Regions from separate parts of the Simplicispira sp. 125 genome, predicted to be linked through region 1. Evidence: predicted binding sites of a transcription regulator. Region 1 holds the regulator's gene; the other holds the start of a gene.
The links. Region 1 encodes FNR, which switches genes on or off when oxygen is low (the NO sensors DNR and NnrR bind a similar motif). Its sites were predicted from a motif close to TTGATNNNNATCAA; they were not measured.
Positions count from the first base shown of each region.

Region 2: C8D04_RS17790 (cbb3-type cytochrome c oxidase subunit I) is a predicted target of FNR. The motif match lies at 5,663-5,676, and genes of this name have one in related genera.

Region 1 covers NZ_QEKM01000001.1:342,862-350,099, reverse strand. Annotated here, with positions in the region: gene C8D04_RS01665 (EAL domain-containing protein) at 1-2,218, opposite strand, end outside; gene C8D04_RS01660 (HD domain-containing phosphohydrolase) at 2,215-3,519, opposite strand; gene C8D04_RS01655 (sulfite exporter TauE/SafE family protein) at 3,654-4,382, opposite strand; gene hemN (oxygen-independent coproporphyrinogen III oxidase) at 4,388-5,770, opposite strand; gene fnr (fumarate/nitrate reduction transcriptional regulator Fnr) at 5,991-6,713, shown strand; gene C8D04_RS19170 (SWIB/MDM2 domain-containing protein) at 6,877-7,194, shown strand.
Region 2 covers NZ_QEKM01000001.1:3,806,548-3,813,785, reverse strand. Annotated here, with positions in the region: gene C8D04_RS17815 (arginine deiminase-related protein) at 105-1,094, shown strand; gene C8D04_RS17810 (hypothetical protein) at 1,435-2,070, opposite strand; gene C8D04_RS17805 (SCO family protein) at 2,067-2,705, opposite strand; gene C8D04_RS17800 (cytochrome c) at 2,713-3,324, opposite strand; gene C8D04_RS17795 (cbb3-type cytochrome c oxidase subunit II) at 3,341-3,979, opposite strand; gene C8D04_RS17790 (cbb3-type cytochrome c oxidase subunit I) at 3,969-5,624, opposite strand; gene C8D04_RS17785 (hypothetical protein) at 5,895-6,236, opposite strand; gene C8D04_RS17780 (hypothetical protein) at 6,399-6,902, opposite strand; gene C8D04_RS17775 (type I restriction endonuclease subunit R) at 7,059-7,238, opposite strand, start outside.

The DNA of each region.
Region 1 (7,238 bases):
CATCATCGGGCAAGCCGCGCACAAAAGACTGGTCGACCTTGAGCTTGTGGATGGGCAGGTTTTTGAGGTAGGCAAGGCTCGAATAACCGGTTCCAAAATCGTCAATGGCCAGCGCCACGCCCAGGGCGGCCACCACCTCCAGCCGCTGGGCGGCTTCCTGGGCGTCCTGCAACAGGATGGATTCGGTCAACTCCAATTCCAGCAACTCGGCCGGCAACTCGTTTTCTCGCAGTACCCGGGTCAGGCGCTCGATGAAATCGGGCTGCCGCATTTCCAGTGCGGAGACATTCACCGACACCACGATGGGTGTGCCCGCCTGTTTCCAGCGCACGGCCTCCTGCACGGCCTGCTCCAGCACCCACGCCCCCAGGGGGACGATATAGCCTGTTTCCTCGGCCAACGGAATGAAAACGCCCGGCCCGACACAGCCCAGGTCCGGGTCCGTCCAGCGCAAAAGGGCCTCCGCACCAATGATGCGGCCTGAGGCCATATCCACCTGGGGCTGGTAGTGCACACTCATGCGCTGGTTCTCCAGAGCGTGGCGCATGGCGTGCTCCATCTGCATCCGTTCCAGCAGATTGGCATTCATTTGCGGCTGGTAAAAACCAAAACTGCCGCGCCCACGCTCCTTCACCCGGTACATGGCTGTGTCGGCCTGCTTGATCAGCTCGTCCAGAGACCGGCCGTCCTGGGGATACAGGGACACTCCGATGCTGCACTGGATGGAAAACCCCATGCCATCAAGTGTGAAAGGGTGGCGCATGACATCGAGCATGCGGCGCGCCACCTGCTCGGCGCCCGAAGCATCGCCTGCATGCAGGTACATGGCAAATTCATCACCACCAATGCGGCACAGCATGTCGGTCTGGCGCAGGCAGGTTTGCAAGCGTGTGGTGACCAACTGCAGCACCTTGTCACCAAAAAGATGGCCCAGAGAATCGTTGATGACCTTGAACCGATCGAGATCCAGGAACAGGATGGCGAAGCCCGTGCCGTCTGGCCGTGCCGCGCGGATGGCGGAGTCCACTTTTTGCGACAGCAAAAGCCGATTGGGTAGCCCGGTGAGGGCATCGCTGTAGGCAAGTTCGTCGATACGTTTCTGCGCGGCATGCTGCTGGGTCAGGTCACGCACGAAGCCAATGCTTTGCTCAATCCTACCCTCCTTGTCGCGCAGCACCACCCAGGAGAGATGGATCGCACAACCACTGTCGTCTTCGCGGGGCAGCCATAACTCGCCTTTCCACAGGCCTCCATGCTGCCACTCGGCCTGCACACCCTCCATGAACTGGCGGGCCGCGCCTACACCCAGAAAACCGACCACATCGCACCTTTGCAGGCTTTGGCTGGTGCGTCCAAAAAGCTGTTCGCAGGCTGGATTAAGTCGTACCAGGCGATGCTGGTCGTCGGCAATGAAAATTGGATAAGGGCTCGAATCAAACACCCTGGCCGCCAGGCGCAAGGCGGTTTGCGCCTGTACCTCCAGCGTGATGTCACGAAACGAATAGACCCGTCCCGTCACCCCGCCATGGCTCCACTGGGGCACGCTGCGCCGCTCCAAGAGCCGGCCACCCTGCAGTTCGATCACGTCCTGGCTCTGCCCCTGAGCGTCTGTGGCAATTGCTTCCAGCCGAGCCCGGTAGGTATCAGGATGCCGTACGCGCGAGGCCAGAAAGGCATGCACCTGGTCGTCATTGCGTTGCAGCAGCAGTTCTTGGGGCATGCCCCATATTTGTACCAGGCGCTGGTTGAAAGCCCGTACTTCCCCGTGCAGCCCGCAGACCAGCATGCCATCGGCAGCCGAATCCAGCGTGGCGCGCAACTCTGCCAGCAAGGTCTCCAGGTCGCGTTCGACCGCCTGGCGGGCGCTGCAATCGACCATGCTGACCAGCAGCAACACCCGGGCTCCCTCCGCACGGAACGGCACCACCTTGCGCTCGACCGGAACCAACTGGCCGTCGCCCCGCAGCAGGCTGGTCATGGAATGAATGCCCTGGGTCAGCACCTCTTCAGTGTCGGACCAGAAACACTGGTCTTCGGGGGTAGCCGCCAGACGCTCCACCGGCACGCCTATCAGGGCGGCTCTGGGCAAACCCACCAGCTGCGCGGCACGCTGGTTGGCAAAAACGATGGTGCGCGCGCATGCATCCACCAGCCAGACAGCTTCTTGCAATCCGTCAAACGCAGCTTGCCAGAGACTCTCTTGCGCGCCGCAGCTCACACCCGTTCCCCGACAGCAGCCTGGTCTACGGCTCTTTCGAAGAAGTAGCAAATGCGCTTGCGCGGCGACAAATATTCAAGTGACTCCCGGGGCAATTGCGAGGGACGAAGACTGCGACGAATACCCAGTTCAGGCATGCTTTCCAGATCCAGAATCAGTGCCTCGTCCCGGGGGACGCGGTCATCATGAACGATCACCCGGGGGCGCAAGGGCCGCGAGGAATTGACCGACACCACCATGGCATAGCGGTCATTGACCAGCTGCACCACCGAGCCCGGGGGATACACGCCCATCATTCGAATGAAGGTGCCCAGCACAACGGCATCGAAATACCCTTTTTGCTGCGCAAACATGACGGAGAGGGCTTCATGGGGCGTCAGGGCCGGGGTTGTGCGACCCGGGTTGCACAAACGCTCGTAGTGATTCACCAACGACAGGGTACGCCCCGCCTGGCACAACTCCTCGCCCTTGAGCCGCAGGGGGAAACCACTGCCATCGGCCATTTCATGGTGCTGCGCAATGGCCAGCAGCACGCCGCTGGACAAACCCATGCTTTGGCCCAGACGCACAGATTCACCCACATGGCTGCGGTAGCGGGCCTGCTCTGCCGGTGTCATCCCCTCCTGCGGGCCATTCACGGATTCTGGCAAGCGCATCTTGCCGATGTCATGCAACAACCCGGCCATACCCAGGTCCTGCATGCCCTCGGGCGACAGTCCTTGCGCCTTGCCCATCAGCAGACAAAGCACCATGACGTTGACCGGATGCAAGGCATTGCGCTCGCCCACGCCCTCGGACAGCAGACTGATCACGGATTCCGTGTTTTGCAGTAACTCCTGCACACAGTCGGTGACCAGCGCCTCGCTTTCAAGACGCGCCAGCATAGGCCCGCCCTCCACCTTCTCGACGAGCTTGCGGTAGTTGCGCGTGGCCGCCATGAACCGCTGGTCACAGGCGTCCAGCCGACGATGCTGCTCCAGCAACTGCAACCGCAACCGCAGGGCCGAATCTTCCTGCTCTGTCGCAGGGCTGGCCGACGCCGTGCCATTTTTTTGCTGGCGCTGATCAAGGGACGTCGCCGCCTTCTCTAGTAGCGCTGTAGCGGGGGCAGGATCGCTCTTGGCAGGAACGTAGCGGACTTCTGCAAGACCCAATCCGCGCAGAATCTCGATCTGGGACTCTGAGGCAATGCGGAAGCTGCTGACGGGAAAAGGATGGCTCATCCAGTTCAGTCCGAGCTGGATGTACATACCAATACGCAATTGGTCTATGGCGATAGGTATGGCGGTGTTGTCATCCATTGCAGAGGTGCGTCGCGGAAAAGGCCCGTGAAAGGAATGCGCGCCCCATTATCAAGCCATCTGGAGATACTTTTGCTGACATCGCCCCAATGGCGCTTTTGCGCCACAAAAGGACTGAGATAACGCGGTTTCTATTACTGACAGATCAGCGACGGCCGGTATACCAGGTCCATCCACAAGGCCCAGCAGGCCACAGCCATCAACAAGAAACCCGCAAACCGGGTCCCCCAACTGGCGCGCAGGACATTCATGCGTACACGCAAGTGCTGCCACAGCCACGGGCCAGCCAACAACCACAAGCCGCTACCCACGCCAAACAGCGCCATGCTCAGCGCTCCCTGCCACGCGCCACCACTCAGGGCCGCCACCAGCAAGGCCGAATACAGCAGCCCGCAAGGCATCAAGGCCCATAGAAATCCGGTGACAAACACGCCTCCCGGCGCCTGCACCAATGGCCGGACACGATTCCACACGCTGCGTCCTGCCTGCTCCACCCATGCCGGCTGGCGTGCCTGCAGCACCATCATCAGGCCCCAGGCGAGCACGGCCACATGCATGAACGTCCAGACCGGGCGCAACGCTGCCGTGTGTTGCGTCATCCACGCCAGACTCTGCATGGCCATGGCAGCCAACGCACCCACGGCCGCATAGCCTAATAATCGCCCGCTGTGGTATGCCACCAGTCTGCGGGCCAAACCGCCCGGGCGGGGCAGCCAATGCAGTGTATGTTCGGTCGCCTGGTCAGGCACCTGCGGCAGCGCCTGGCCGGTCACGACAGAGCACGGCGCGGCGCACATGGCAAGACAATGAGGCCCGCCTGCGAGCCCCATGAGCAACGCAGTCGAGGCCAAGGAAGCCAACATGGGGTTTAGATGATGCGGGAAAACCGCGCTCTGTTCTTGTCGGCTTGCAGATACCGGTCAAACACCATGGCAATGCCCCGCACAAAGTACCAACCCATTGCCGTCACTTCGATGCCCTCAGGACCCAGGACAACAAGGCCTTGCCCCTCCATCTCCTTCAACTGCTCCAACTCGGTGGCAAAGTAAGTGCGAAAGTCAATCAGCCAGGATTGCTCCATGGGTTCAAAAAGCAATTCTCCCTGGCACATCAAAGCCATGATGACGGCACGGCGCACCAGGTCGTCGCGCGTCAGCGCCAGGCCGCGTACCACCGGCAGGTGGCCCTGGTTGAGCCGATCGTAATAGTCGTCCAGGGTTTTGGCGTTCTGGCTATAGGTAGCGCCCACGCGGCCAATTGCAGAAACCCCCAGGGCAATCAGGTCGCAGTCGGGCTGCGTGCTGTAACCCTGGAAGTTGCGGTGCAGACGCCCCTGGCGCTTGGCGATGGCCAGCGCATCGTCCGGCAGTGCGAAATGGTCCATGCCCACATAAACATAGCCCGCTGCGCTGAATGCCTCCAGCGAACGCGACAGCATCGACACCTTGGCCGATGCCATGGGCAGGTCTGCCCACACAATGCGCCGTTGCGGCTTGAAGCGCTCGGGCAAATGGGCGTAGGCATACAGCGCAATGCGGTCGGGGCGCAACTCGGCTACCTGCGCCAGCGTGCGGTCGAATGAATCAGGGGTTTGCTTGGGCAAGCCGTAAATCAGGTCGACGTTGATGGAATCAAAGCCAATGGAGCGCGCCGACTCGACCAGGGAAAAAACCTGCTCCTTGGGCTGGATGCGGTGCACGGCTTTCTGCACTTCAGGGTCGAAATCCTGCACACCGAAGCTCAGGCGGTTGAATCCCAGTTCGTGCAGCAGGGCCAGCCGATCTGCATCCACGGTACGGGGGTCGACCTCGATCGAATACTCACCGCCGGGCACCAAAGTGAAATGGTTGCGCAGCATGCCCATGAGGTCACGCAGCCCCTCATCGGAGAGAAAGGTGGGCGTGCCGCCACCCAAGTGGATCTGGCTGACCACCTGGCCCACGCCGCAGTGCGCCGTGTGTAACTCAATCTCGCGGTTCAAATAGCGCAGATACACATCAGCACGATCATGGTGCTTGGTAATGATCTTGTTGCAGGCGCAGTAATAGCACAGCGACTCGCAAAACGGGATGTGAACGTACACCGACAAGGGCAAGGCCTTGCCCACGGCGCTTTGCCTGCGCTGCTGCAGGGCCAGCACGTATTCGTCCTCACCGAAGGCATCAACAAAGCGGTCAGCGGTGGGGTACGAGGTGTAACGGGGTCCCGATACATCAAACCGGGTGAGCAATTCAGGGGTTACAACAGTCATTTAGGTTCCTAGCTGGCTTTTCTAATGTGCCCCAGATTAGCGGCTCGAATCTTGATTTTGGTCAAGCACCTGTTGGAGCTACTGGCTCTGTTCTGGCAAAAATGCAGAATGGGTGATAATTTGACTTATGTCAGCCCCAACCCGCATCTCCATCGTCCCCGCATCCCATGCCGACGAGTCGTCGGGCGCTCTGTCTGAAACCGGACAGGTACCCGTTCACATGACACCCCAGGCGTTCAAGGTTGCGTGTTCGAACTGCAATTTGCGTGAATTGTGCATGCCGGTGGGTCTGAACGACGAACAACTCAAGCGCATTGACGATGTCGTGGCGGTACGGCGAAAGATCAAGCGTGGCACCACGCTGTTCCGCAATGGCGAACAGTTCACCTCGCTGTTTGCCATCCGCACAGGCTTCTTCAAGACCTGCGTAGCGACCGAGGACGGGCGCGACCAGGTCACAGGCTTTCAAATGGCCGGCGAGATCATCGGCCTGGACGGCATCGTCAACGACCACCATACCTGCGATGCAGTGGCCCTCGAAGACGCCGAAGTCTGCGTCATGCCCTTCGACCGCATTGAAGAACTGTCGCGCGAAGTCAACGCCCTGCAGCACCACGTGCACAAAATCATGAGCCGCGAGATCGTGCGTGAGCACGGCGTCATGTTGCTGCTGGGCAGCATGCGCGCTGAAGAGCGATTGGCCGCCTTTTTGCTCAACCTGGTGCAGCGCCTGCATGCACGCGGGTTCTCGCAGTCAGAGTTGGTGCTGCGCATGACGCGCGAAGAAATCGGCAGCTACCTGGGCCTGAAACTTGAGACCGTGAGCCGCACTTTCTCAAAATTTGTGGAAGAAGGCATTGTCGAGGTCAAGCAGCGCCATGTGCGTATTTTGAGCCCCGATGCCCTCAAACGCATCGTCAATAGCCAGCAAGCCTGTCACTAGCGCGCCCACAAAAGCGCCGCCATCGCAATGCTGCAACATGGCGAAGCAAAAAAACCCTGAACCCGCTTGGAAAGCCGATTTTTTACCAGTAGCATTCCGTATGCCAGTGGAAAAGCAGGTTTTCGCTGGTGCATTGACCCATCCCAACAAGGAAATTCCCAACATGGCAACTGCAAAAAAAGCCCCGGCCACACCAGCCGCTGCTGCCAAGACCGCTGCTCCCGCCAAGAAGCGCACCCCTAACGCCGCGTTCATGAAAGCCCTGACGCCCAGCCCCGCCCTGGCGGCTGTCGTGGGTGCAGCACCGCTGCCACGCACCGAGGTCATCAGCAAGCTGTGGGTCTACATCAAGGCCAACAACCTGCAGGACGCCGCCAACAAACGCATGATCAATGCCGATGCCAAGCTCAAGGAAATCTTTGGCAAACCCCAGGTGTCCATGTTCGAAATGGCCGGCCTGATTGGCAAGCACGTGAAATAACGAGCGACTGCGCTCCCCAAAGCCGGCTTTGCCGGCTTTTTTTC
Region 2 (7,238 bases), 3.5 Mb from region 1:
TTCAGCGCATTTTGGTCAGTTTGGGGGCTTTTTGTTAGCAATGGCCTTGCGCAAAATCAGTTTGCACCGCCCTTCTGCACTCCACTTCACCCCCGCCCGCAAAAATGCCCTCCATATCCCTCCAGTCCCCCGCCGCCGTGGTGATGGTGCGCCCGCAGCGCTTCCATCCCAACCCCGAAACTGCCGCCGACAACGCCTTCCAGGCGCGCACCAGCGGTCAGCCGCCCGACGCAACGGCCCGCAGCGCCCACGCCGAGGTCTGCGCAGCCGCCGCCCGGCTGGAGGCCGCCGGGGTGCACGTGCACCTGTTCGACGACGATGGCGCGCAGGACACGCCCGACAGCGTTTTTCCGAACAACTGGTTCTCCACCCACGCCGGGGGCCATGTGGCGCTCTACCCCATGTTTGCACCCAACCGTCGGCGCGAGCGGCGCAGCGACATCATCGAGATGCTCAAACGCGAGTACCGCGTGCAGGACGTCATCGACTATTCGGGTTTGGAACACGACGACATGTTTCTCGAAGGCACGGGCGCCATGGTGCTGGACCACATAGCCCGCATCGCCTACACGGCGCAGTCGAACCGCGCCAACCCGGTCGCGCTGGAACGCTTTTGCACGCATTTCAACTTTGAACCCATGGTCTTCGCCACCGCAGACGCGCAAGGCCAGCCCTGCTACCACACCAACGTGATGCTTTGCGTGGGCACCGACTTTGCGCTCGGGGGCTTTGGCCTGATTGCCGACCCACGGCGGCGCGAGGCCGTGCGCGCACGCCTGCGCGAAAGCGGGCGTGTGCTCATCGAACTGGACGCCCGGCAGATTGGCGAATTTGCCGGCAACGCGCTCGAACTCACCGGCCGGGACGGGCAGCGCCTGCTGGCTTTGTCCGAACGTGCTTGCGCCAGTCTGAGCACCGCACAAAAAGCCGTCATCGAACGCAGCGCCACGCTGCTGCCGCTGCGCGTGCCCACCATTGAACTGGCGGGCGGCTCGGTGCGCTGCATGCTGGCGGGTATTCACCTGGCACGGCGGCCTTCTGTGCCAGCGCAAGCCATGGCGGGGCGGGATCACGTGCTGGCATGCGCGGTGTAGCGCTGCTTTGGGACTTGTGTTTTGTGCTGCCGACGGAGGCCGGGATGTGCGCCCGGCGGCGCGTTAGGGCCGAGCGCAGCGATGGCCCGTGCGGGCTTCAACCCCCTTCTGGCTGCGCCGAGGAGCGCAGAGGATGGCGGATCAGGGCTCGCGATTGTTTGAGCGCCGCAGGCGCGAGTTCGAGCGAGACCCCGCCAGCACCGAGCACCGCTGCCTGCGACCCCGGCCTCCGCCTTCAGCACAAGCGGCGCGGCCCAAGGCGCAGAGCGCACAAAAACCCAACAAAAAACCCATCTAACGCCCGTGAAACAAGCGCAACAAGCTATAAATTAAATAGCAATCAACCCTTGTCAGACACCCACACCGCCGACGCCCCCTCACGCCGCGCCACCCACCAGGCCACCTGCGCCAGCCAGCCCACCGCCACCAGCGCTGCCGCGCCCACCAGCCACTGGCCCAGGCGGGCCTGGTCGTCCAGCAGGTAGGCGTTGCACAGGCGCAGAGGGCTGTCGATGTACAGCTGTCCGACCACCGCGGTCATGGGCAGCATGTTGCCCAGAAAAAATCCCTGGACCACCAGCCCCGCAGCGCGCCACGACAGCCGCAGCGCCGTGCCAGCCACTACCAGCGCCACACATTTGGCCGCCTCGATGGGCGCAGACACCAGCGCCAGGTCGAGCACACGCGGCACCATCAACACGGCCAGAACAGTGCCGGTGGCGACCAGCCCGCTGATGCCGTGCGCATTCCAGCGCGCCGCGCAGGTGCGTACAGCGGGGGGCAAGCCTGCTGCCAGCCAAGCACCCGCCAGCATCCACAACGGAAACTGCAGCGCCATGTGCCGCCACATGCTGGCCGTGAGCCACTGGCGCACCGCAGGCACAAGCAACAACGCCATCCATGCAAGCGCCACCAGCACCTGGCGCCGGGGTGTGCACCCGATGGCCACCGAAGCGCGCAGGTGGTACCGGTTCACAGCCGCCCCCCTTTTGCCAGGTGGCGCGCAGAGTCCAGCGCCAACTGCTGCTCGGCCAGGTCAAACACCCGCACCATGCGGCCCTGCGCGTCCAGCACCAGAAAGGCCGCGTTGTGCTCGTAGTCGCCGCGCCCATCGGGCACCACCACCACACCCAGGCGCTGCAGCAGCGCTTGCTGCTCTGCTGCGTCGGGCACGCGCACCCAGTGCCACAGCGCCGGGTCGGCCTGCAGTGAGCGCGCATAGGCCTGCAACACCGCAGGCGTGTCATGCGCGCCATCAAAGCTGATGGACAGCAGGCGCACCTTGGGTGTGGCCCCTGCGTTGCGGTCGGCCTGCAGGGCCGCCTGCAACTGCTGGAAGCTGCTGCCCAGCGACAAGCACACCGTCTGGCAGCGGGTGTAAACGAAGTCGACCAGGGTGACACCGCCGCCCTGCGCCAGCAGCGTGGGCAGGCTCTGCGCCGCGATGCCCGGGCCTTCCACCGTGACCGGCGGCACGGGCACGGGGTGCTGCGCCACCTCCAGGCGGCGCGCGCCTTCGGCCGTCCAGACCTGGAAGTCGTGCGTCAGCCAGGCAGCGCTGGCATAGCCTGCCAGCACCAGCAGGGCGCTGAGCAAGGCGGTGCGCAGCATGGCGTGCTCAGGCCGGTTTACCCGCCAGCGCCTTGAGCGCCGCGCCGCCCTCAAAGGGCGTGGTGCGGGCGCTGCCGGCCTGGCGTTCTTGTTCAAACAGCGTGGTCGGCAGGGCCTCGGCCTTGTTCGACCAGGCGCTGCGGATGTAGCTGGCCACGGCGGCCAGCTCGGCGTCGCCCAGTTGCTGGAACGCGGGCATGGCGCCGTTGTAGCTGGCACCCGCCACGCTGATCTCGCCAGTGACGCCGTGCAGCAGGATGTTGGCCAGGATGCGCGTGTCGCCCTGCACCCATTCCGACCCATCGAGCGGCGGGAACACGCCGGGCAGGCCCTTGCCGGTCGCCTGGTGGCACGCGGCGCACTGCGCAGCGAACACGGCTTTGCCATCCACTGCGGCACCCGCAGCGGCAGGCACCGGGCCTGACAAGTCGGCTACCGTGCGGCGGTCACCCAGGCTGGCGTTGCCGAAGGGATCGGAGATGAAGATGTAGACCACGCCAAACAGCACCATGGCCAGGGTGATGGCAGCCGCGGCCAGCGGCACGGGACGGATGCGCTCCTCGGGTTCGGCGTTTTCGCGCTCCTGGGCCCGGTGGTCGGTATCGGATTCTTGGGTCATGGGGGCCTCGCAGTGTTCAGGACGCGGGTGGTGCAGCGGTTGCAGAGGGTGCCGTCGCGGCCGGGGCCGCCTGCACGGCGGGCGGCAGCACCGGGTAGGTGTGGTTCAGGCCCTGCAGGTACTTCACCAGATCCAGCGCCTCGGGCCGTGCCACCACCACCTGCCCGGCAGGGGTCTGGCCGGGCGGAAGCTTGACCACCTCGTCGCCCGGCTCCGCTGCGGCCTTGGTCTCGAACAGATAGGGGTACGACGGCATGATCGATCCCGGCACGTAGGCCCGGGGCTGGTACAGGTGCCCCAGTTGCCAGTCTTTGCTGGGCTGGCGTGCGCCGATGTTGAACAGGTCAGGCCCGGTGCGCATGCTGCCCAGCAGGTGCGGCTTGTCGTAAAAATAGTCGCCCGGCACCGATGCCCGGCCCCAGCCGCGCTCGCCGTCGGGCCCCAGGTTGCGGTCGCGCGGTTGCTGTGTATGGCAGTACACGCAGCCATTGGCGATGTACACCTGCCGCCCGCGCAGCTCGGCGCTGCTGTAGGGCTTGAGGCCTTCGGGCGGCGTGATGTCGCGCACCTGCATATAGGGCATGACGACCAGTGCAGCCGTGGCGACAGCCAGCGCCACCATGGCACCGGCAGCGAGTTTGACTTCATTCTCCATGTGCGAACTCCATGCCCTTGGCAGGCGGCGTGAACAGGGCCGCACCGGTACGTGTGGGGCCAAAGCGCAGCGCCATGGCCAGGAAATGGCCGACAAAGACGAGGTGGCTGAGCACCATCAGCGAGCCCCCCACGCTGCGCCACTGCAGGTAAGGCACGGTGAGCGCCACCGACTCCATGAAGGGCCGCGAGGCATCGAGCATGGCCAGGCCCTGCAGCCAGCCACCGATGGACAGGCCCACGAAATAGATACTGATGCCGACCACCGCCAGCCAGAACTGCAGCGTGATCAGGCGCGGATACGGCCACTCCCAGTGCAGCACGCGCGGCAGCATGAAGTAGATGGCACCAAACAGCACCATAGTGACGAAGGCATAGGCCCCCAGGTGGGCGTGTGCCACGGTGAAATGCGTGAAATGCGCCACCTGGTTCACGCTGCGCAGCGCCTCCAGCGAGCCCTGCAGCGACGACAGCATGTACATGAAGCCGCCAAACATCATGAAGCGCAGCGTGGGCGAATAGCGCGCCAGGTGCATGCGCCCCCACATGGTGCCGGCCATGTTGATGGTGAAGGCCGCCACGGGAATGATCATCATCATGCTCTGCACAATGGACAAGGTGGTCAGCCAACCCGGAATGGGCCCGCCGATCAGGTGGTGGCCGCCCACCTGGCCGTAAAAGAAAGCCAGCGTCCAAAACCCGAGGATGGACAGGTTGTACGAGCGCACCGGCCGTCCGATGATTTTGGGCAAGAAGTAGTAAATGGCCCCCACACTCACCGGCGTAAACCACAGGCCCAGCACGTTGTGGCCGTACCACCAGTTGGTGGTGGCCTGCTGCACGCCGGTGTGCACGCCGGGCAGCTTGGCAACGATGAACAGCAGCGCAATCCAGAGCAGCGCCGCGACGTGGTACCAGACCGTGACATAGAGCGACTCGACCTTGCGGTTGACCAGGGTGTAGAGCACCGGGCCAATGATGCAGACGAACCCGGCGACGATGAAGAGCCCGATCTGCCATGGGATCTCCAGGTATTCCATGCCGTCCGTCCAGCCCGAGCCGATGGCGCCAATGGCGCTGGCAATGCCGGTATTGATGAGCGCACCGCCCAGCATCACCCACATGGCGCCCACCAGATGCGTGCGCAGCAGGCGCGGCAGCAGCCAGATGATGACGGCCAGCGCGGCATTGGTGATCCAGCCATACAGCACGGCAGTGAGGTGCACCGTGCGGATGCGCCCAAAGGTTTGCCACGCCTCGCCCACCATCCAGTCGGGCATGTGCAGCTTGAGCGACGCGGTGAGCCCCGCCAGGGAGCCGAGCACCAGCCAGAAGCAGGCAAACGCAATGAACATGAACACCGGGAACGCGGTGGAGTGGTCGGCCTCGATGCGGTGGCGCAGCTCGTCCGGGTCGGCAACGTGGTCGCTCTCGCCCGGGGCAGCGGCAGCGCCCTGCAGGCGCTCTTGCGCCCCACCCTGCAGCGCCGGATCGTCGACCTTGCCCAACTCACCCGGCGCAAAGATGACCGATGCCGCCCGGGGATTCTCGACCAGCAAGCCCTTGCGCATCGACCAGATGAAGACAAACAGCCCCATGATCGAGAGCAGAAAAGCCCCCAGCAAACTCAGTATCGCGCTGTCCATGGGTGGGTTTCCTTTCCGCTGGCGTGCGCCGGTTTTTGTTGATGTACTTCAAACCTCCATAACGACGCATGTGCTAAGAGGCTGTGCGCCGGATTCTAAGATTCATTAGAAATGGATATTCAATACCGCCATCAAACCCCTGCCCGCACCAGTGTTACCCACCGGGCAACGACTTGAGGCACCATTCAAAATTTATGTAAAAAGCAGGTATTACGCAATACCATCAAGCGCTGACAGCTATTATTAATATAGCAATCGAGAAGTATTGCGCTATTCGGGCAACTGCGCCCGCAGTTGCGCATCGCAGCCCACGCCTGCGGCAATCGACCGCCGGGCCAGCGCGGCCAGGGCACGCACTGCCCAGGGATGGGTCAGCCCGGTCACGCCGCCGGGGTCTGACAGCATGCCGCACAGGTAGCGCTGCTGCGCATCGCTCCAGCGCAGGGCCACGCAGGCCCCGCGCCTGCGCCGCGAGACCAGCATGCCCAGCGGGCACGGCTCGGTCAGGCAGCACAGGCCGCAGCCGTTGCACGGCGCGCCTTCGGGCGGTTTGGGTGGGGCGCCGGGGTGCAGCCAGACCACGGTGTGTTCAGCGGAAAGGGGCGGGGGCATGGGTGTCAGCGGTCAGCAAGAGCCACACGCCATTGTGACGGTGCGCAGGCCGCGCACCACAAAAACAGCCCCGCTGCCGGGGCAGCGGGGCCCAGTCCGGCCAGGGAAAAGGCCAGAACGGAGGAGATGATCCCGACAACGGGAGAGAGCGCAGGACCGCGATCAGCAGCCCAGAGGGCGGTTCGGCCGCATGGGCACGATGCCGGTCACGCGCAGCGTGGCAGCCGAGCCATCGGTGGCGGTCAGCGTCTTGCCGCTGAAGCGCACCTGGTCGCTCTCGCGCAGCACAGACGAGTCGGTGGCTTCGGTGCTGGCGTACTCCTTGCCATCAAAGGTCAGAAAGGCCTGGTAGATGCCGTCGACTGCACCGGAGCGATAACGGATGTCACCAAACGCCGTGGCCGGAGAGCCCACCTTGTTGGCCCCGTCAAAACGGAAGGTGCACAACTCGGGCACCGAGCCAATCGGGTTGACCTGGTCCACGGCGGTGAGGTTCAACGCACCATTGCCATAAATACCGTTGAGGCCGGAGAGCGTGGCGTTGGTCACGGTCAGCACGCCGGGTTCGTTGCTGGGGGTAGGGTCGTCGTCATTGCCACCGCCGCAGGCGACGAGCAGAACGGAGGCTGCGGCGAGGGCCGCACAGGTCTTGAGCATGGATTTCATGGTGATAGGTGTCCGTAGAGTGTTGGAAGGGCCGGAGGCCCCGGCGCCGAAGCGCTGAACCCCTGTCCACCATGCTAAGAACACCCCCGGGCGCCGCGTGTGCGGCATCGCCCGCTCTGCGCGTAGGACTGGGGGCCGACAGCGGCGTGCCTTGTGTCAAGCGGCCCAGCTCTCACCCAGCACCGCGGCCTGCTGCAACACCAACTCCACGGCCGCGTCCTGCAAATCTGGCGGGTATTTGTATTTGCGCAAGATACGCTTGACCATCAGGCGCAGGCTGGCACGCACGCTCTCGCGCTGGCTCCAGTCGACGGTGATGTTCTTGCGCAGGTTGTC